Regions from separate parts of the Pseudomonas parafulva genome, predicted to be linked through region 3. Evidence: predicted binding sites of a transcription regulator. Region 3 holds the regulator's gene; each other region holds the start of a gene.
What was found. Region 3 encodes FliA, which starts transcription of late flagellar genes. Its sites were predicted from a motif close to CTAAAGTTTNNNNNNNNNNNGCCGNTAA; they were not measured.
Positions count from the first base shown of each region.

Region 1: a site for FliA is predicted at 4,335-4,362, ahead of motA (flagellar motor stator protein MotA). Genes of this name have one in related genera too.
Region 2: a site for FliA is predicted at 3,283-3,310, ahead of B2J77_RS17275 (methyl-accepting chemotaxis protein). Genes of this name have one in related genera too.

Region 1 covers NZ_CP019952.1:518,981-526,135, reverse strand. The annotation lists gene B2J77_RS02245 (trimeric intracellular cation channel family protein) at 1-486, opposite strand, end outside; gene orn (oligoribonuclease) at 599-1,141, opposite strand; gene rsgA (small ribosomal subunit biogenesis GTPase RsgA) at 1,281-2,312, shown strand; gene motB (flagellar motor protein MotB) at 2,393-3,415, opposite strand; gene motA (flagellar motor stator protein MotA) at 3,419-4,270, opposite strand; gene B2J77_RS02220 (HDOD domain-containing protein) at 4,401-5,936, shown strand; gene B2J77_RS21580 (rhodanese-like domain-containing protein) at 5,979-6,788, shown strand; gene asd (archaetidylserine decarboxylase) at 6,798-7,155, shown strand, end outside.
Region 2 covers NZ_CP019952.1:3,852,518-3,859,672, reverse strand. The annotation lists gene pta (phosphate acetyltransferase) at 1-496, opposite strand, end outside; gene B2J77_RS17295 (DUF3565 domain-containing protein) at 528-830, opposite strand; gene B2J77_RS17290 (FKBP-type peptidyl-prolyl cis-trans isomerase) at 829-1,314, shown strand; gene B2J77_RS17285 (glutathione peroxidase) at 1,460-1,942, shown strand; gene B2J77_RS17280 (glycosyltransferase family 4 protein) at 1,981-3,171, opposite strand; gene B2J77_RS17275 (methyl-accepting chemotaxis protein) at 3,346-4,662, shown strand; gene B2J77_RS17270 (TIGR02450 family Trp-rich protein) at 4,786-5,001, opposite strand; gene cysZ (sulfate transporter CysZ) at 5,045-5,809, opposite strand; gene trxB (thioredoxin-disulfide reductase) at 6,099-7,061, shown strand; gene nadC (carboxylating nicotinate-nucleotide diphosphorylase) at 7,094-7,155, opposite strand, start outside.
Region 3 covers NZ_CP019952.1:3,143,309-3,150,463, forward strand. The annotation lists gene B2J77_RS14000 (protein-glutamate methylesterase/protein-glutamine glutaminase) at 1-254, opposite strand, end outside; gene B2J77_RS14005 (chemotaxis protein CheA) at 302-2,536, opposite strand; gene B2J77_RS14010 (protein phosphatase CheZ) at 2,549-3,337, opposite strand; gene B2J77_RS14015 (chemotaxis response regulator CheY) at 3,358-3,732, opposite strand; gene fliA (RNA polymerase sigma factor FliA) at 3,838-4,578, opposite strand; gene fleN (flagellar synthesis regulator FleN) at 4,575-5,408, opposite strand; gene flhF (flagellar biosynthesis protein FlhF) at 5,502-6,812, opposite strand; gene flhA (flagellar biosynthesis protein FlhA) at 6,824-7,155, opposite strand, start outside.

The DNA.
Region 1 (7,155 bases), 2.1 Mb from region 3:
GCAGCCCAGGTAGAACCAGGCCGCAGCGAACGACACGCTCGCGTAAAGCTCCCGGCGGAACACAAGCGGAATGTCATTGCAGAAGATATCCCGCAAAATCCCGCCGAAGACCCCCGTGATCACACCGCTGATGGACGCCACCAGCATGCCCTGCCCCATCTCCAGCGCGGTCATGCAACCAATGAGGGTAAAGGCCACCAGCCCCAAGGCGTCGAGTACCAGAAACAGGGAGCGCAGGCGGCGCATCATCGGCGCGATGAAAATGGTCAACAGCGCCGCACAGCTGGTCAGCACCAGGTATTCCGGGTGCTTGACCCAGGTCAGCGGGTAGTGCCCCAACAGCACGTCACGCACCGAGCCACCGCCCAATGCGGTCACGCATGCGATCAGCACCACCCCGAACCAGTCCATGCCACGACGGCCGGCAGACAGCGCACCGGTCATCGCTTCGGCGGTGATGGCGATCAGATAAAGCATCAGCAACATGAGCAAGACCCACACCGATCACCCGCTCAAGCGACCATCAGCGTACGGCCCCGGGCAGAAGTGCCGGGGGCCGTGCGCCAATGGCCGCGTGAAGCGCGTGAGCTGCGTTTTTTTAGAATTTGATGAAGTGTTCGCGGTAGTGGCGCAGCTCGGCGATGGATTCGCGAATGTCGTCCAGCGCCAGGTGCGTATTGCCCTTGCTGAAGCTGTCTCGCACTTCGGGGGCCCAGCGCGCTGCCAGTTCCTTGAGGGTGGAGACGTCGAGATTGCGGTAGTGGAAGTAATTTTCCAGCTGACGCATGTGCCGGTACAGGAATCGACGGTCCTGGCAGATGCTGTTCCCGCAGATTGGCGATTTGCCTTTAGGTACCCACTGCTCGAGGAAGGCGATGGTCTGGGCCTCGGCCTGGGCCATGCTCACCTGGCTCTCGCGCACACGCTGGGTCAGGCCGGAGGCGCCGTGGGTGCGGGTGTTCCAGTCGTCCATGCGCGCCAGCACTTCATCACTGTGGTGGATGGCGATGACCGGGCCCTCGGCCAGCGTATTGAGGTCGCTGTCGGTGACAATGGTGGCCATCTCGATGATGACATCGCTGTCCGGATCCAGCCCGGTCATCTCCAGGTCGATCCAGATCAGGTTCTGTGGGTTTTGCATGCAGGCACTCCTCCGATGGAGGCCTATATTAGCGCAGTGCACCCCCACGAACCAAAGTGAAGCGGACAGCGTTCAGGCCCGGCATGCTAGACTGCCAGTCGTTTTCTACGCCCCGCACGGGGCCTTCTACGGAGCGTTCATGGCCAAACGCCAGCTCAACCGTCGCCAGAACTGGCGTATCGAAAAGATTCAGAACGAGCGCGCTGCACGTGCGGCAAAGCGCGAGCAGCATGCCTTGCAGGAACTGGAAGGCGGCGACCTTGGGCCCGAGCAGCTGGGGCTGGTGATCGCGCACTTCGGTGTACAAGTTGAAGTCGAAGCCCAGGATGGCGACACCGCAGGCCAGGTGTTTCGCTGCCACCTGCGCGCCAACCTTCCTGCGTTGGTCACTGGCGACCGCGTGGTCTGGCGTGCCGGCAACCAGGGGATCGGCGTCATCGTTGCGCAGATGCCCCGTGCAACCGAACTGTGCCGGCCCAACAACCATGGCCAGCTCAAGCCAGTGGCGGCCAATGTCGACCTTATCGTCATCGTTTTCGCACCGGCGCCGGAACCGCACCCCAACCTCATCGACCGCTACCTGGTGGCCGCCGAGCATGCCGGCCTGCGGCCCCTGTTGCTGCTGAACAAGGCTGACCTGGTCAATGACGAGAACGGGCCAGGCCTGCAAGCACTCCTGGACGTCTATCGTGAGCTGGGCTACCCGCTGCTGGAAGTGTCGGCGCATCAAGGGGATGGCATGCAGCGCCTGCAGCAGTCACTGGATGGACACATCAGCGTCTTCGTCGGTCAGTCGGGGGTGGGCAAGTCGTCGCTGGTCAACAGCCTGCTGCCACAGGCCGGTACCCGGGTCGGTGACCTGTCGGAATGGTCAGGCCAGGGCACCCATACCACCACCACCGCCCGCCTGTACCACTTCCCCAACGGGGGCGACCTGATCGACTCGCCGGGCATCCGTGAGTTCGGCCTGGGGCATGTCAGCCGCACCGATGTGGAAGAGGGCTTTATCGAGTTCCGCGACCTGTTCGGCACCTGCCGCTTCCGCGACTGCAAACATGATCGCGAGCCTGGGTGCGCGCTGCTCAAGGCCCTGGAAGACGGGCGAATCAAGCCACAGCGGATGAACAGCTACCGCTCGATCATCGCCAGCCTGCCGGAAGAAACCTACTGATCAACCCTGCATGCCCAATGCAGGCGGGGTGCCTTGTCCGCCCCGGCAGTGACCGGCAGCCCAACGGGGCTGCCAAGCCCTTACTGTTCCTTGGTCTCATCCATCTTCAACGTGCCGTCCTCGAAGATGTTGAGCTTCTGGCGCAACTCACGTGGTTGCATGGGCGTATGGTCATCGGCCGCCGAGGGTGCCGGTGCAGTCGTTGAAGGTGGCTGCGCCCCGGTAGGGGCTTGCGCCGGCGGTGGCGCGGCGCCCTGCTCGCCTTCGATATCACGCTGGGCCTTCTTGGTCAGCACGATGATGTCGATCCGACGGTTTACCGGGTTGAACGGGTTCTTGCGATCGAACAGCGACGAAGACGCATACCCCACCACCCGTGCCACCTGGCCATCTGGATAACCCCCTGCCACCAGGGCCCGCCGCGCAGCGTTGGCACGGTTGGCCGACAGCTCCCAGTTGCCGAACTCGCCAGCGCCTGCGTACGGCTTGGCATCGGTATGGCCACTGACGCTGATCTTGTTGGGCACGGTCTTGATGGTATCGGCCATGGCCAGCAGGATGTCCTCGAAATAGGGCTGCAAGCGTGCACTGCCGATGTCGAACATGGGCCGGTTCTCGGCGTCCATGATCTGGATGCGCAGGCCGTCCTGGGTGATCTCGAACAGGATCTGGTCCTTGAACTTCTGCAGCTGCGGGTTCTCCTCCACCTTGTTCTGCAACTCCTGCAGCAGCAGCTCGAGGCGCTCGCGCTCGACCTGCTCGGCCATGGTTTCCACCTGGTCCTTGTTCAGTTCGATGCTGGTGTCTGGGGTCGGCTCCGATTTCACCTCGGGGTTGATGGTCTTCTCCGGCGCCAGCTCGGGCGAGCCGCCCAGGTCGATGACGTAGGGTGTACCACTCTCGGAGAAGCCGATCGGGTCCTTGAAGTACCCGGCGATGGCGATCTTCTGCTCAGGGGTTGCGGTCGACAGCAACCACAGCACCAGAAAGAACGCCATCATGGCCGTGGCGAAGTCGGCAAAGGCGATCTTCCAGGCGCCACCGTGGTGGCCGCCGCCAAAGCGCTTTACGCGCTTGACGATGATGGGCTGATTGTTCTCCATGACTCAGCGACCGCGTACCGCTTGCTCGAGCTCGGAGAAGCTGGGGCGATGCTTGGGGTACAGCACCTTGCGCCCGAACTCCACGGCCAGCGACGGCGGCATGCCCGAGGCCGAGGCGACCAGCGAGGCCTTGATCGACTCGTACAGGTTGAGTTCTTCCTTGGCATCGTGCTCAAGGCACTTGGCCAGTGGGCCGAAGAAACCGTAGGCGGCGAGAATACCGAAGAAGGTACCCACCAAGGCGGCGCCCACGTGCATACCGATGGCTGCCTGGTCACCATCGCCCAGCGACGCCATGGTGACGACGATACCCAATACGGCTGCAACGATACCGAAGCCTGGCATGCCGTCTGCGACCCCAGTGACCGCGTGGGACGGATGCTCCAGCTCCTCCTTCATGCTCAGCAGCTCCATGTCGAACAGACCTTCGAGTTCGTGGGGGGCCATGTTGCCGGTGGACATGATGCGCAGGTAGTCGCAGACGAACGCGGTCATGCGCTCATCGGCCAGTACGGTCGGGTACTTGGCAAAGATCGGGCTGGCCGAGGCGTCTTCGATGTCGGCCTCGATGGCCATCATGCCTTCGCGGCGGCTCTTGTTGAGAATTTCATAGACCAGTCCCAGCACTTCCAGGTAATAGGCATGGGTGAAGCGCGAGCCGAACATCTTCATCGACTTCTTCAGAACGTGCATCGTCATGTAGCCAGGGTTGGCCTGCAGAAACGCACCAAAGGCCGCGCCGCCGATGATCAGCACTTCGAACGGCTGGATCAGCGCCGCAATCTTGCCGTGGGAAAGGACGTAGCCGCCGAGTACGCTCGCGAATACGACGATGATGCCGATAATTTTAGCCATAGATTCAAAGCACTTGCTGTCGTGGTCAGGGAAAGAGGCGGGAGCGTCAAAACTCTTCTTCTCCTTATCGGCAGAACTGCGCCAGACTATAGCCACTAAAAGCGAAAAGCCAGTTCGGACTGATGTCAAAATGCCAATTGAAACCGAGGTATCCGGCCAGGCCCCACGTACGTTAGAAGCCTGGGTGAAGCTGCTGGAGAGTGTGCGCATTCCTGTGCCCAAGCACAGCTACGACCGGGTCATGGCGGCCATCAACGATAACCGGCGTTCATTGCGCGACATCGCCGAGCTGATGCAGGACAGCCCGGCCCTGGTGCTGTCGGTGATGCGCGAAGCCAACCACCCGACCAACGCCAGCCAGGCCGAGCCGGCCGAAAGCCTGGAAATTGCGCTCAATCGCCTGGGCCTTGAGCGCAGCGCACTGCTGCTCAAGCGCCTGCCAGCGCTGCCGATGGAAGACATCCCGCCGGTGCTGCGCCAGTTCCAGATGATCAGCCAGCATGCCTCGCAGCAGGCCAGTGGCCTGTTCGCCAGCCGACTGGCGCGGCTGTGGCAGGAAATCCACTGGGGTAGCCTGCTGTTTCTGTCCCCGTTATGGCCGCTGGCATTGGCCCACCCGAAGCTGCTCGACACCTGGGAGCTGCGGGTCATCCATAAAGGAGAAGACGCCGCCATTGTCGAGCAGGAGCTGTTCGGTGTTCGCATCATGGCGCTGTGCCAGGCCGTGGCCCAGCAGTGGCGCCTGCCGCAATGGGTGACCCAGGGTTACCGTCTGCTGCTCGAAGAGCGCGAGCAGCTTGCCCAGGTGTTGAACATCGCCCGGGACGAAGACCTGCTCAACCAACAACATCGGCTCGATGCCGAGCCCGGTCTGCGGCGCTGGTTCAATCAACCGGCCAACACCGTGCTGTTGGCCAATAACCTGGCGCTGGCAGCCCAGGTGGGCTGGGACAATCCCCATCTGCTGCGCTGGCAACTGCTGACCGCACTCTACCTGCAGACCTCGCTCGAAGACATACAGCAGCAGGTGCACCAGCAAGCCGCGGCTAGTGCCAGGCGCCATGCGCGCCTGGCACTGTTCCACCCAGCCGAGGCCTTGATCTGGCCATGGCATCAACGCCGCCCCCACCCGGACATGCTGGCGCCCCCGCCCCCCACCGCCGATGAACTGGCGCGCTGGCGGTCGCTCTGCCAGGACTTGCTGGCCCAGCCCAGCCCTTTCACCAATACCGTGCACCTGGCGGCCCAAGCCCGTGAGGCGGTACTGGCGTGCGGCATGCAACGCCTGCTGCTGCTTGGCCTGGACCGGGCCAATGACTGCCTGCGCGTGCAACAGGCGGCCGGGCTAGCGAAAGAGGCGACCAGCCTGGTATTGCCGGTGGCGGCGAACAAGCTGCTGCAAAAGCTGATGTCCAAGGCCGGGCAACTGCGCATCACGCCCGAAAACCACACGCAGTTCGCCTCGTTGTTGCCGCCGCCCTTGCGTGCCCTGTTCCGAGGCGAGCATGTCCTGCTGCGCTCGCTGGCGGTCAATGACCAGGTGGTCATGTTATTGGTGGCCGACCAGGGGTGCCGGCCCTTGGCCGACATCAGCGTGCAGGCTTTTGGCAAAACCTCGCAATGCATCGAACGGGCGCTGTGGGTGTTTGCCAACCGCAACGGCTGAGCCTTGCGCTACAATCGCCCCTTTGCACACTGGAGACCGTGGATGACCGACTTTTCCGGCCTGCCGCTGGTGATCGAAGCCGCCGACCTGTTGCCACGCCTGGGCTCGCCCGACCTGATCCTGGTCGACCTCAGCAGCGCCAATCGTTACGTCAGCGGGCATATCCCGGGCGCGCATTTCGTCGAGGGCAAGCGGACCCAGCTCGGCCAGCCGCCTGCGCCTGGGCTGCTACCGCCGCAGAGCGACCTGGAAAAGCTGTTCGGCGAACTGGGCCACCGCAGCGATGCGGTCTACGTGGTGTATGACGATGATGGCGGTGGCTGGGCTGGCCGCTTCATCTGGTTGCTCGATGTGATCGGTCACACCCGGTACCACTATCTCAACGGTGGCATCCAGACCTGGCCGGCCGACCGGCTCAGTACCGATGTGCCTGCCAAGGGTACCCGGCCGGTGAGTTTGCAACTGCATTCGGAACCCACCGCCACCCGCGAGTACCTGCAAAGCCGCCTGGGCGCCGATGACCTGGCCATCTGGGATGCTCGCGCCCCACAGGAATTCACCGGCGAAAAAATGCTCGCGGCCAAAGGCGGGCACATACCTGGTGCGGTCAATTTCGAATGGACCGCCGGCATGGATCTCAATGACCATCTGCGCATCCGCCCGGACATCGCCGAAGTGCTGCAGTCCCTTGGCATCACGCCTGACAAGGAAGTGATCACCCACTGCCAGACGCATCGCCGCTCCGGCTTCACTTATCTGGTGGCAAAGGCCCTGGGCTACCCGCGAGTCAAAGCGTACGCTGGCTCCTGGAGCGAGTGGGGCAACCACCCGGACACGCCTGTCGAAGTTTAAGGAACCTGAATGAAATCCCGTCTGTTCATCATCAGCCAGTACCTGCTGCCGCATCACCTGCTGTCGCGCCTGGCCGGCTGCGTTGCCGAGTGCCGCGCCCGCTGGTTCAAGAACGCCTTCACCGCCTGGTTTGCCAAGCGCTACCAGGTCGACATGCGTGAAGCGCTGGTCGAAGACTTGACCGCCTATGAGCACTTCAACGCATTCTTCACCCGCGCCCTGAAACCAGGCGCACGCCCCCTGGACCAGACCCCCGGCGCCATCCTGTGCCCGGCCGACGGTGCAGTGAGCCAGGTTGGCCCGATCGAGCACGGCCGCATCTTCCAGGCCAAGGGCCACAGTTACAGCGCACAGGAACTGCTGGGCG
Region 2 (7,155 bases), 710 kb from region 3:
GCACCTTGGGGTCGCGCGGGCCTCCGAACAGCTGGGCCTGCAGCTCGACCCTGCCGGACAGTTCACTGAGCACTTCCTGTTCGGCGGCCGATACCAGGATCACTTCGGCATCCAGGCTCTTGGCAAGGTGCAGGTTCACGCGGGCTGCGTAGCTGGCGTGACGGGTAGGGACCATGCCCTCGACCACTACCACGTCGTTGCCGACACAAGCCTGCTGGTACAGGCGAACGATCGACTCGAGCAGCTCGTCCAGCTGACCATCGCCCAGCATCCGTTCGACCTGGGCCAGGCTCAGCGGCGTCGGCGGCATGATGCCGTGGGTACGAGCGATCAGCTCGGTAGAGCGCTCCGGGCCGGTGTCGCCCGGGTGGGGCTGGGCAACAGGCTTGAAGAAGCCCACTTTCAGGCCGGCGCGCTCCAGCGTGCGCACAAGGCCCAGGCTGATGGACGTAAGGCCGACGCCAAAGTCGGTTGGTGCGATGAAAAAAGTCTGCATGCGTGCTTCTCGAAATAAGCGGTGCAAGGGATCAGCGATCAAGGGTAGCGCTATCGGCACCCTGTGCGCACCAACCGCACGGGAACGCCTGGCCAATGCGCTGCGCTCGCTGTTCGGGGTCGAGCACCCATGGGCGCAGCTGCCAGGGCGGCACGTGGCGCAGGTGCTGGGTGTGGCCACAGCTCAACTGGGCGACCCAGTGGCCTTCGGCATCCTGGGAAAAAGCGATGATCCGACTGATGGGCATGGGCGGATCCAGGCGAGGTTCGCAATCGGGCGATGGCTTGGTTACACTTGTGCGTTCTACATTCTTTTGCAAAAGGTCTTGCCCCATGCTGATCGCCGCCAACAAGGCTGTCTCCATCGACTATACCCTGACTAACGACGCCGGGGAGACCATCGACAGCTCCGCCGGTGGCGCGCCGCTGGTTTACCTGCAAGGTGCCGGCAACATCATCCCAGGCCTGGAAAAAGCCCTGGAAGGCAAACAGGCCGGCGACGAGCTGACCGTTTCCATCGAGCCTGAAGAGGCCTACGGCGAATACCTGGCCGAGCTGGTCAGCACCCTGAACCGCAGCCTGTTCGAAGGCGTCGACGAGCTGGAAGTGGGCATGCAGTTCCACGCCTCGGCCCCCGATGGCCAGATGCAGATCGTCACCATCCGTGACGTGGACGGCGACGACGTGACCGTCGATGGCAACCACCCACTGGCCGGCCAGCGCCTGAACTTCCAGGTCAAGGTCGTTGACGTACGTGACGCCAGCGAAGAAGAAATCGCTCACCGTCACATCCACGGTGAAGGTGGCCATCACCACTGATCTTTCTGCGCTAAGCTCAGAAAGTCGCCAGGCGTTCGGGCAAGCCGCCCTGCCTTCCCAAGGAAGGCGACGGCTTGAACGAACGCCTTTTTAGTGGGCGCAATTTGCCCAGGTGCCGTCGGCGACCTGAAAAGGGGATTACAGCATGAGTGCATTTCACGACCTGAAGTTGAACGCGCTTGACGGTGGCGATCTGTCCTTGAAACCGTACAAGGGGCAGGTAGTGCTGGTGGTCAACGTGGCCTCCAAGTGCGGCCTGACACCTCAGTACGCGGCGCTTGAGCAGCTCTACCAGACGTACAAGGACAAAGGCTTCACGGTCCTTGGCCTACCCTGCAATCAATTCGCAGGGCAGGAGCCGGGGAGCGAAGCGCAGATCCAGGAATTCTGCAGCATGAACTACGGCGTGAGCTTTCCGCTCGGCGCCAAGCTCGATGTGAACGGGCCCCGGCGCCATTCGATGTATCGTCTTCTGGCGGGCGAGGGCGCGGAGTTTCCGGGGGACATTACCTGGAATTTCGAGAAATTCCTGGTGGGCAAGGACGGGCGTGTATTGGCGCGCTTCTCCCCGCGCACGGCGCCGGATGATCCTGCGGTGGTCCAGGCCATCGAGAAAGCCCTGGGCTGATCACGTACCGGGTATTCGCCTTGGCCGCAGCGACGGCTTCACAGCGGCGGCATGGGCTGCATCGACTTCGCTTGGCGCGCATGAGCGCTCAGTGAAGCGCTGAGCAAGTGCGCTTCGAACTGGTCGACGATTTCCGACCACCCCTGATGGCTGGCATGCTGCCGAGCGTTGAGCCTCACCCGCCGCAGGGTCTCGCTGTCTTGCAACAGCCAGCAAGCGGCATCGATGAAGGCTGCCGCATCCCTTGGCATGGCCAGCGCCCCATTGTGGCCATGGCCGATGTGCTGCGCAGCCGTTGCCTGGTCATAAGCGACCACCGCCAACCCTGACGCCATGGCTTCGAGCACCACACGGCCAAACGTCTCGATCAGGCTGGGGAACAGAAACAGGTCACTGCTGGCATAGTGCTCGGCCAGTTGTTCGCCTCGCTGGACGCCGCATAGCACAGCCCCAGGAACCTGCTGCTGTAGCTTCCCCCGCAGTGGCCCGTCCCCCACCAGAATCAGGCGTACCCTTCGCTGTGGCAAAGCCCGTTGCAAAGCCTCGAAACAGCTTTGCAAAAGCCCCAGGTTTTTCTCCGGTGCCAACCGTCCCACATGCAGGACGGCGATATCATCGTGGCCCAGACCCCAGTGTTCGCGCAGCGCCTGGCTGCGACGGGCCGGGTTGAACAGCTCCGCGTCCACACCGTGCGGCATGTGCACCAGCCGCTCGAAGCCGCGGCGCTCCAGCCAACGCCGGTGGCTCAAGCTGGGCACGAGCGTCAAGACGGCCCGGCCATGAAACCAGCGCAGGTAAAGGCTTAGCAGGCGTCCCACTACGCCCATGCCGTGTTGCCCTGAAAGATGCGCAACGTGGGTATGCAATCCGCTAACAACGGCGATTCCTAATCGCCGAGCAGTGCGTAATGCGCTCAGCCCCAGGGGGCCTTCAGTGGCGATGTAAATGACGTCAGGCCGTTGCCGGCGCCAGTGCCTTGCCAGCGTGCGCAGGGAGACCTTGTCCCGTTGCAAACCCAGATAGCCGGGCAGTGGCCAGTCGCGCCACAGTCGCACGCCAGGGTTGTGCCCCGAAGCCTGCTCTCCTGGCTGTCGGGGGCGCACGATCCTGACGTGATGGCCACGCTGGCGCAGCCCTTCGCTCAGGTTCAACAGTGTGCAGGCCACGCCGTTGACGTGCGGGGCGAAGGTATCGCTGACGAGGCAGATGTGCAGAGCAGGTGTATTCATGAACTGACTATCCACCTGCTGCATTGCCGGGGCATGACGGCGAAGTGACGTCGGCATGATGCAGAGGGGGCATGACGCCTGTAACGCGCACGAATATTCATCAAGGCTGCACTCAAGAGGCGCAGTTGCCCGCCGATGCAGTTGCATTCGCCCCCACGCTCCAGGAGAGCGGTGATGTTCAACAACAAGCTCAAGCAAGAAATCCGGCAGTTGCGTGAAGAACTGATGATCATCGACCAGATCAAGAGCAGCCTGGACAGCGAGATGCTGGTGCTGCAACTCGACCCTGCCGGTCGGATCGAACTGGTCAATGGCAATTTCGAAACCGAGATGCTGTATCGGGCTGACCAATTGCTTGGGCGCAACATCGACGACATCGTGCCTGCCCACGTCAAGTCACTGGATTTTCACCAGCGCATGAAAAATGCCATCAGCCGGGGCGAGCATTTCAATGGCGCGTTTCGCCTGCTGCGCGGGGACGGCCAGGAAGCTTGGCTACGTTCGATCCTGCAACCTGTGAAGGGTAGCGACGGGCGCATCAAGTATTTCACCCTGCATTCGAGCGACCTGACCCGTACCATCGTCACCTCCCGCGAGCACGAGAGCCTGATCAAGGCGCTGATGCGCTCGACGGCGGTTATCGAGTTCGATCTCGATGGCATGATCCTGACCGCCAACGAACGCTTCTTGTCGGCAGTGGGGTACCGGCTGGATCAGATCCGTGGCAAGCACCACCGCATGTTCTGCGAACCGGCCGAGGTCAATTCACCCGGCTACCAAGCGTTCTGGGACAAGCTTCGCCGCGGTGAGTACATTGCCGAACGCTTCCGTCGGATCGATGCCCATGGCCGGGTGATCTGGCTGGAAGCTTCCTACAACCCGATCTTCAACGCCCACGATGAGCTGTACAAAGTGGTCAAGTTCGCCACGGTCATCACCGATCAGGTGAACCAGGAGCAAGCGGTGGCCCAGGCGGCGGACGTCGCCTACAACACCTCCCGGGAAACGGACACCAGCGCCCGTCGGGCCACAGAGGTGGTCGGGCAGAGCGTCAGCGTCATGCGTGGGCTCGAAGCCTCGATGCTTCAGGCTGCCGAAGGCATCCAGGCGCTGGACACCCAGTCGCGGGTCATCGGTTCGATCATCAAGACCATCAGCGATATCGCCGGGCAGACCAACTTGCTGGCGCTCAACGCCGCCATCGAAGCCGCCCGTGCTGGCGAGCAGGGGCGGGGCTTTGCGGTGGTGGCCGATGAGGTGCGTCAGCTGGCCTCGCGCACCAGCACGGCTACCGAGGAAATAGCCCGTGTGGTACAGCAAAACGAGCAGTTGGCCCAGGCTGCAGTGTCGATCATCGACACCAGCAAGCGCCAGGCCGAAGAAGGCCGCGCGCTGGCGGACCAGACCGGAAACGTGATTGAGGAAATCCAGGAAGGGGCCAGGCGGGTGGTGGATGTGGTGGGGCAGTTTTCCAGCCGCCTGGGGCAGTGATGCTGGGCAGTTGTGCAGGCCGGTTGTGTTCCATGGTGAGGCGACGCGGCGGCGCTCCCGTTGGACGCGCCTAAGATCGGCCGCTGCCTGACGGGCACGCGGCCGGTTCGGTCAGTCACTCGCTCATCGCCAACCCATCGCCCATACCTGGGCGTCGCGCAGCACCCGCCAATCCAGCCACTCGCTGCGCCCGCTGTGCACCGCCTGCAGTTCCACACGCAGCAGCACGCCCGCTTCGTCGTGCTCCAGGTCGATGACCAGGAAGTGCTTTTCACGGTTCACCGGCTGCGTCGCGGTCCATTTCGACAGCTTGAGTTTGGCGGGACTGAAGCGGTTCATGGTCTGCTCCTGTAGATGAGGTAGGGTAACGCCTGGGACAGGCTCAGGCTCGATGCGCAGGTGTGTTCACGGCCCGTGCATTGCCATTCTCGCGCACCCAGAACAAGGTAGCCCCAGCCACCGCCGCCGGCATCATCACCACGTTCACCCCCGGGATCAGCAACGCCAGGTAGGTCACCCCGCCAAAGCCCAGGGACTGCCAGCGTTTTTCCCGCAGCCAGGCGAGCATGTCCTGCCAGCTCATCTTGTTGTTGTCGGCCGGGTAGTCGATGTATTGGATGGCCATCATCCACACGCCGAAAATCAGCCAAAGCGGCGCGGCGACCACGTTGACCACCGGGATCAACGACAGGATGAACAAGCCGGTGGCGCGCGGCAGGAAGTAGCCGAGCTTGCGCATTTCGCGGCCCAGTGTGCGGGGGATCATCGCCAGCAGCTCGGCCCAGCTGAAGGCCGGGAAGTGATCGTCGCCGCGCACCACCACTTCCACCTTTTCAGCCAGAAAGCCATTGAACGGCGCGGCGATGATGTTGGCCACCAGGGTAAAGGTGAAGAACACCATCAGCACCAGCAACACCACGAACAGGGGCCAGAGGATATAGGTCAGAAAGCTGAGCCAGCTTGGCAGTGTGGGCACCAGCGCGTCCAGCCACTGGCTGAACTGGTGGCCGGCAAAATAGATGAGGCCACCGAACAGCAGCAGGTTGATGGTCAGCGGCAGCAGCACGAACAAGCGCAGGCCAGGGCTCAGGATCAGCTTCAGGCCTTCGCGCAGGTACTGCGGCCCGGAAAGAACGGGGGCTTGCATGTATCACTCCGCAGAAAAGGTGGTTGGCAGACATTACCGAGTTTCAGGGGGATGCGGAAGCTGCACCATCTGGGTGAAACCGGTGGTAACAAAAGCCAATGATCGGACCCTGCCAACGCAACGACGCGCATAGACGATGGCTATGAGGTGGATTGTCTAAGGATATTTCCTTACTCTTTGCCACCTCGCTACAGTGCGCTCATATTTCAGCGTCACCGGCCTGCCCGTGGTGCAGGCCCTACTTCATTTGCACAGCTGGCCTTTTCAGCCCGCTCGACAGGAGTTCGACATGTCCGAAGCACGTCATTCGCGCGTCATCATTCTGGGCTCCGGCCCTGCCGGTTACAGCGCAGCGGTCTATGCGGCCCGTGCCAACCTCAAGCCGCTGCTGATCACTGGCATGCAGGCCGGTGGCCAATTGACCACCACCACCGAAGTCGACAACTGGCCAGGCGACCCGCACGGCCTGACCGGCCCGGCACTGATGCAACGCATGCAAGAGCACGCCGAGCGTTTCGAGACTGAAATCGTCTTCGATCACATCAATGCCGTGGACCTGGCCAACAAGCCGTTCACCCTGACCGGCGACAGCGGCACCTACACCTGCGACGCCCTGATTGTGGCCACTGGCGCCAGTGCTCGCTACCTGGGCCTGCCGTCGGAAGAAGCGTTCATGGGCAAGGGCGTATCGGCCTGCGCCACCTGCGATGGTTTCTTCTACCGCAACAAGCCGGTCGCAGTGGTTGGCGGCGGCAACACGGCCGTTGAAGAGGCGCTGTACCTGGCGAACATTGCCAGCAAGGTAACCCTGGTGCACCGCCGCGATACGTTCCGCGCCGAGAAGATCCTGGTCGACAAGCTGCATGCCCGCGTCGCCGAAGGCAAGATCGAACTCAAGCTCAACGCTACCCTGGATGAAGTCCTGGGCGACAACATGGGTGTGACCGGCGCGCGCTTGAAGAACAACGATGGCAGCACTGACGAGATCAAGGTAGATGGCGTGTTCATCGCCATCGGCCACACCCCGAACACCTCGCTGTTCGAAGGCCAGCTGACCCTCAAGGACGGCTACCTGGTGGTCAGCGGCGGCCGTGAAGGCAACGCCACCGCCACCAACGTCGCGGGTGTGTTCGCCGCAGGTGACGTGGCTGACCATGTCTACCGTCAGGCCATCACCTCGGCCGGTGCTGGTTGCATGGCCGCCCTGGACGTCGAGCGCTACCTGGACGGCCTGGCCAACGCCTCGTTCTGATCCCTCGACCGGGGCCGCCTGGCGGCCCCGTGTTACAGGCTCAGGCGCATCGACAGGTCGACCGCTCGCACATCCTTGGTCATCGAACCTATCG
Region 3 (7,155 bases):
GTGAGCGACGAGAACATCAGCACAGGCGTCGGGCACCGTTGCATGATGTGCCGCACCGCCGTGATGCCATCCATCATGGGCATCTCGTAGTCCATGGTGATCACATCGGGCTTGAGCGCAAGCGCCTGGTCGATCGCTTCCTTGCCGTTGGTTGCAGTGCCCACCACCTGGATCGTCGAGTCCCCCGAGAGGATTTCCGAGACGCGGCGGCGGAAGAAACCGGAATCATCCACCACCAGGACCTTGACTGCCATAAACACTCCGTTAGGTGACGCCCCCGGCCAGGGGGACGCCACCGAGATCAAATACGCCGCGCGGCGTAACGCTTGAGCATGCTCGGGACGTCGAGGATCAGCGCAATGCGACCGTCGCCGGTGATGGTGGCCCCGGACATGCCCGGGGTGCCTTGCAACATCTTGCCCAGTGGCTTGATTACCACTTCTTCCTGGCCCACCAGTTGATCGACGACAAAGCCGATGCGCTGGGTGCCGACCGACAGGATCACCACGTGACCTTCGTGCTGTTCTTCATGCACCTGGCCCTGGACCAGCCAGCGCTTGAGGTAGAACAGCGGTAACGCCTTGTCCCGTACGATCACCACTTCCTGACCATCGACCACGTTGGTGCGCGACAAGTCCAGGTGGAAGATCTCGTTGACGTTGACCAGCGGGAAGGCGAACGCCTGGTTGCCCAGCATCACCATCAAGGTCGGCATGATCGCCAGGGTCAGCGGGACCTTGATGACGATCTTCGAGCCCTGCCCCTTGGCCGAGTAGATGTTGATCGAGCCGTTGAGCTGGGAAATCTTGGTCTTGACCACGTCCATGCCCACGCCCCGCCCAGAGACGTCGGAAATCTCGGTCTTGGTGGAAAAGCCTGGGGCGAAGATCAGGTTGTAGCAGTCCGACTCGCTCAAACGGTCGGCGGCGTCCTTGTCCATCAGGCCCTTTTCCACGGCCTTGACACGCAGCACGTTCGGGTCCATACCTTTGCCGTCGTCGGAAATCGACAGCAGGATATGGTCACCCTCCTGCTCGGCAGACAATACGACGCGCCCTGTGCGCGCCTTGCCCGCAGCCTCGCGCTCATCGGGCATTTCCACCCCATGGTCCACGGCATTGCGCACCAAGTGCACCAGCGGGTCGGCCAGCGCCTCGACCAGGTTCTTGTCCAGGTCGGTTTCTTCGCCCACCAGTTCAAGGTTGATCTCTTTCTTCAACTGCCGCGCCAGGTCACGCACCAGGCGCGGGAAGCGGCCGAACACTTTCTTGATCGGCTGCATGCGCGTCTTCATCACCGCCGTCTGCAAGTCGGCGGTGACCACATCGAGGTTCGACACGGCCTTGGACATGGCTTCATCGCCGCTGTTCAGGCCCAGGCGGACCAGACGGTTACGCACCAGCACCAGTTCGCCGACCATGTTCATGATCTCGTCCAGGCGCGCGGTGTCGACCCTGACGGTCGTTTCCGCTTCGCTGACCGCGTGCTTGTCGGCGCTCGCCGCCGGCGCCCGTGGGGCAGCAGCAGGCTTGGGCGCTGCAGCAGGTGGCGCCGCGCCAGCAGGACGGCTGACTGCCGGCGCTTCGACCTTGGCTGTGGCTGCGGCCTGAACACTGGCAGGTGCTTCGACGCCAGCCACGTCGCCATTGAACTTGCCCTTGCCATGCAGCTGGTCCAGCAACGCTTCGAACTCCTGTTCGCTGATGTCGTCGCCCGTGGTGGCAGGCGCTGGCTCGACAGGCGTCGCAGCCTTGGCTGCGGGCAAGGCATCAGCCTGGAACGTGCCTTTGCCATGCAACTGGTCCAGCAGCGACTCGAACTCGGCGTCGGTGATTTCGTCACTGACCGGCTCGGCCGCGGCAGCCACCGGCTGGGCGGTCACTTCGGCACTGAACTGGCCTTTGCCATGCAACTGGTCGAGCAGCGACTCGAATTCGGCATCGGTGATGTCGTCACCCTGGTCGCTGACGGGCTCGGCAGGCATCTGCTCGGCCGCTGCGGCCTGGGCCTTCACCGCGTCGAGCGAATCGAGCAGCTGCTCGAATTCGCTGTCAGTGATGTCCGCCTCGGTCGCTTGCGGCGCCTGCTGCACAGGCGCGGGCTCAACCGGCACGGGCGCCGCCGGGGCCGGGGCCGCGTCGGCGCTGCCAGGCTCTGCCAGACGCGCCAGGGCTGCCAGCAGTTCTGGCGTGGCCGGGGTCACTTCGCTGCGCTCACGCACTTGGGCAAACATGCCGTTGACGGCATCCAGTGCTTCGAGCACCACATCCATCAGCTCTGCATCGACCCGGCGCTCACCTTTGCGCAGCACGTCGAACACGTTCTCGGCGATATGGCAGCACTCCACCAGCTCATTGAGCTGGAGGAAGCCGGCGCCCCCTTTTACAGTGTGGAAACCGCGAAAAATCGCATTGAGCAAGTCGGCATCGTCAGGGCGGCTTTCAAGCTCGACCAGCTGCTCGGACAATTGCTCAAGTATTTCACCGGCTTCTACCAGGAAATCCTGAAGGATTTCTTCATCGGCGCCGAAGCTCATCAAAGGTGCTCCTTAAAAACCCAGGCTGGATAGCAGATCATCGACATCGTCCTGACCGGACACGACGTCTTCACGCTTATCGGCATGAATCTGCGGACCTTCACCCCGAGTCGGATGTTTTTCTCGATCTTTTTCTGCGCGCAATTGATCCTGGTCATGCTGGATGCCCGCAAAGCGGTCGACCTGGCTGGCCATCATCACCAATTTCAGCAGGTTGCTTTCCACCTCGGTCACCAACGCCGTGACGCGCTTGATCACCTGCCCGGTCAGGTCCTGGTAATCCTGGGCCAGCAGGATGTCGTTGAGATGGCCGGCCACCTTGCGGTTACCCTCAGCGCTGTGTGCCAGGAAACCGTCGACGCGCTTGGCCAGGTCACGAAACTCCGTGGCGTTCACTTCGCGGCGCATGAAGCGCTGCCAATCGGCACTCAGCGCTTTGGCCTCGCTGGCCAGGTCGTTGAGCACAGGCGTGCTTTCCTCGACCAGGTCCATGGTGCGGTTTGCCGCCCCTTCGGTGAGCTTGACCACATAGGACAGGCGTTCGGTGGCGTCGGTAATCTGCGACACCTCCTCGGCCTGGGGTATGGTCGGGTCGATCTGAAAACTGACGATGGCGCTGTGCAGTTCGCGGGTCAGCTTGCCCACTTCCTGGTACAGCCCCCGATCGCGGGTCTGGTTCAACTCGTGAATGAGTTGCACCGCCTCGCCGAACCGTCCGCGCTCCAGGCTTTCGACCAACTCCTGGGCATGCTTCTTGAGGGTCGATTCGAACTCGCCCAATGACGTGTGTGATGAACTCATGGCGCGCCCCCTGACGTGACTCAGCCGTTGACGCGTTCGAAGATCTTCTCGATCTTTTCTTTGAGCACCTGGGCGGTGAACGGCTTGACCACATAGCCATTCACGCCTGCCTGGGCGGCCTCGATGATCTGGTCGCGCTTGGCTTCAGCGGTCACCATCAACACCGGCAAGGTCTTGAGCTTGTCGCTGGCGCGGACTTTGCGCAGCAGGTCGATACCGGACATGCCTGGCATGTTCCAGTCGGTTACCAGGAAGTCGTAATGGCCACTTTCGAGCATCGGCAGCGCCGTCGTGCCGTCATCGGCTTCGTCGGTGTTGGCGAAGCCCAGGTCACGCAGCAGGTTCTTGATGATGCGCCGCATCGTCGAAAAGTCGTCGACGATGAGGATTTTCATGTTCTTGTCCAATTAGACCTCCAAGCAGTCTCAAACGCGCTCGGCCCCGAGCGCGCACTCAATCGATTCGGTACAACGTGGAAAACGGCAACGACGACGGCGGGCTCAACGGGCCCGCCATTCCCCCAGGCGGCTGCGCAGGCGCGCGGCGCATTGGCTGTGCAACTGGCTGACCCGCGACTCGCTGACCCCCAAGACCTCACCGATCTCCTTGAGGTTCAGTTCCTCGTCGTAGTACAGCGCCAGCACCAGGCGCTCGCGCTCCGGCAGGTTGGCGATGGCCTCGGTCAACGCGACCTGGAACCGCTCTTCCTCCAACCCACGGGCAGGTTCGGCCTGGCCGCTGACGCCATCCTCATGCAAGCCTTCGTGCTCGCCGTCCTGCAACAGGTCGTCGAAGCTGAACAGGCGGCTGCCCAGTGTGTCGTTGAGAATCCCGTAATAATCATCGAGGCTCAACTTGAGTTCGGCAGCAACTTCATGATCTTTAGCGTCGCGGCCAGTTTTGGCTTCGACCGCACGCATGGCATCGCTGACCATGCGGGTATTGCGGTGCACCGAACGCGGTGCCCAATCGCCTTTGCGCACCTCGTCGAGCATGGCCCCGCGAATGCGGATGCCGGCATAGGTCTCGAAACTGGCGCCCTTGCTGGCGTCATACTTGTTGGCAACCTCGAGCAGACCGATCATGCCCGCCTGGATCAGGTCCTCGACCTGCACGTTGGCCGGCAGTCGCGCCAACAGGTGGTAGGCAATGCGCTTGACCAGCGGCGCATAACGCTCGATCAGCTCATACTGCGCGTCTTTCGAGGCGCGGCTGTACATCTTGAAGCCGCTGGCGCTCATGACATCGAACCTGCACTGGTCGGCTGCACCAGGCGTTCGACGAAGAACTCCAGATGGCCACGGGGGTTGGCGGGCAGCGGCCAGCTGTCGACCTTCTGCGCGATGGCCTTGAAGGCCAGGGCGCATTTGGAGCGCGGGAACGCTTCGTACACGGCGCGTTGCTTCTGGACCGCCTTGCGCACGCACTCGTCGTAAGGCACGGCGCCCACGTACTGAAGCGCCACATCCAGGAAGCGGTCGGTGACCTTGGTCAGCTTGGCGAACAAGTTACGCCCCTCCTGAGGGCTCTGGGCCATATTGGCCAGCACCCGGAAGCGGTTCATGCCGTAATCACGGTTAAGCAGCTTGATCAGCGCATAGGCGTCGGTGATCGAGGTCGGCTCATCGCAGACCACCAGCAGCACTTCCTGGGCCGCGCGCACGAAGCTGACCACCGAATCACCGATGCCGGCAGCGGTATCGATCACCAGCACGTCAAGGTTGTCGCCGACTTCGCTGAACGCCTGGATCAAGCCCGCATGCTGGGCAGGCGCCAGGTGCACCATGCTCTGGGTACCCGAAGCGGCCGGGACGATGCGCACACCGCCTGGGCCCTGCAGCATCACATCGCGCAGTTCGCAACGCCCTTCGATGACATCTGCCAGCGTGCGCTTGGGCGCAAGGCCCAGCAACACATCAACATTGGCCAGCCCAAGGTCGGCGTCGAGCAGCATGACCCTGCGGCCCAGCTCGGCCAGCGCAAGAGACAGGTTCACTGAAACATTTGTCTTGCCGACGCCACCTTTGCCACCGGTCACGGCGATTACCTGTACGGGATGCATGCTACCCATGTCTGTTCTTTACCTTGTCTCGCTGGGACTCAGGCCACACGAAGGGCAATGCTGCGTATCCCTCGGCATAGCTACCTTGCACACATTTCATTTTCAACCCGCTCGCCGTGGGTTGTGGTAGAGATCAGCGAACATGTCGGCCATGGCCTCCTCGCTGGGCTCGTCCTGCTGCTGCACATTGACCGCGCGGGTGACCAGCTGGTGCCCACGGGGCAGGTGCAGATCGTCCGGGATACGCGGCCCATCGGTAAGGTAGGCCACGGGCAGTCGGAAACTGATGGCAAGGCTCAGGACATCGCCCAGGCTTGCCGACTCGTCGAGTTTGGTCAGGATGCAGCCGGCCAGCCCGCAGCGCTTGTAGCTGTGGTAGGCCGCGGTCAGCACCTGCTTCTGGCTGGTGGTGGCCAGGACCAGGTAATTCTTCGCCGCGATGCCGCGACCGGCCAGGGTATCGAGCTGCATGCGTAACGCCGGGTCGCTGGCTTGCAGGCCCGCCGTATCGATCAGCACCACGCGCTTGCGCAGCAGAGGCTCGAGCGCCGCCGCCAACGACTGGCCGGGGTCGACATAGGTCACCGGCACATTCAGGATTCGGCCCAGGGTCTTGAGCTGCTCCTGCGCCCCGATACGGAAACTGTCCATGCTCACCAGCGCCAGGTTGTGGGCGCCGTACTTGAGCACATAGCGCGCCGCGAGCTTGGCCAGGGTGGTGGTCTTGCCCATACCGGCCGGGCCGACGACGGCAATCACACCGCCGTCCTCGATCGGTTCCACGTCGGGCGTACGGATCATGCGCGCCAGGTGCGCCAGCAGCATACGCCAGGCGTGGCGAGGCTCCTCGATGTCCTTGGTCAGCTCGAGCAATTCACGGGCGATGGGGCCAGACAGGCCAATGCGCTGCAGCCGGCGCCACAACGTGGCCTGCTGCGGCTTGCTACCTTGCAACTGGGTCCAGGCCAGCGACCCCAGTTGCACTTCCAGCAGCTCGCGCAAGCCGGACAGCTCAGAGCGCATGGCATCGAACAGGCGCGGGTCCACCGAGGCCTGGCTGCTTGCGGTGGTGGCCGGCTGCGGGGCGTCAACGTGCGGCTCGACCAAAGGCTCGGCCGCCGTGAGCGACTGACCGGCGAACAGTTGGCGATTGCTGTCACTGCTGTCCGGGCGCTGTTCGAGCTCGGCCTTGGCCGTGGCGATGCGCGTGTGGGTCTTGCGCAGCTCTTCTTCGAGTTCGACGTTCGGTACCCGAGGCGCCAGGGCGGACAGCTTGTAGTCCAGCGCGGCGGTCAGTTCAACGCCGCCTGCGATACGGCGATTGCCGATGATGGCCGCATCAGCGCCCAGCTCATCGCGGACCAGCTTCATGGCCTGACGCATATCAGCGGCGAAGAATCGCTTAACTTGCATTATCCACTACCTCAGCCATTAGGGCCCACGGTGGCAACGATGGTGACTTGCTTGTTGTCCGGTATTTCCTGATACGCCAGCACATGCAAATTCGGTACGGCCAGCCGACCGAAACGCGACAGCATGGCGCGGATCGGGCCGGCCACCAGGAGGATGGCCGGCTGGCCTTGCATCTCCTGGCGCTGTGCGGCTTCGATCAGTGAACGCTGCAGCTTTTCGGCCATGCTTGGTTCAAGAAGCACTCCGTCTTCCTGACCTTGCCCGGCCCTCTGCAGACTATTTAGCAAGATCTGTTCCAACCTGGGCTCCAAGGTAATCACAGGCAGCTCGGACTCAACGCCAA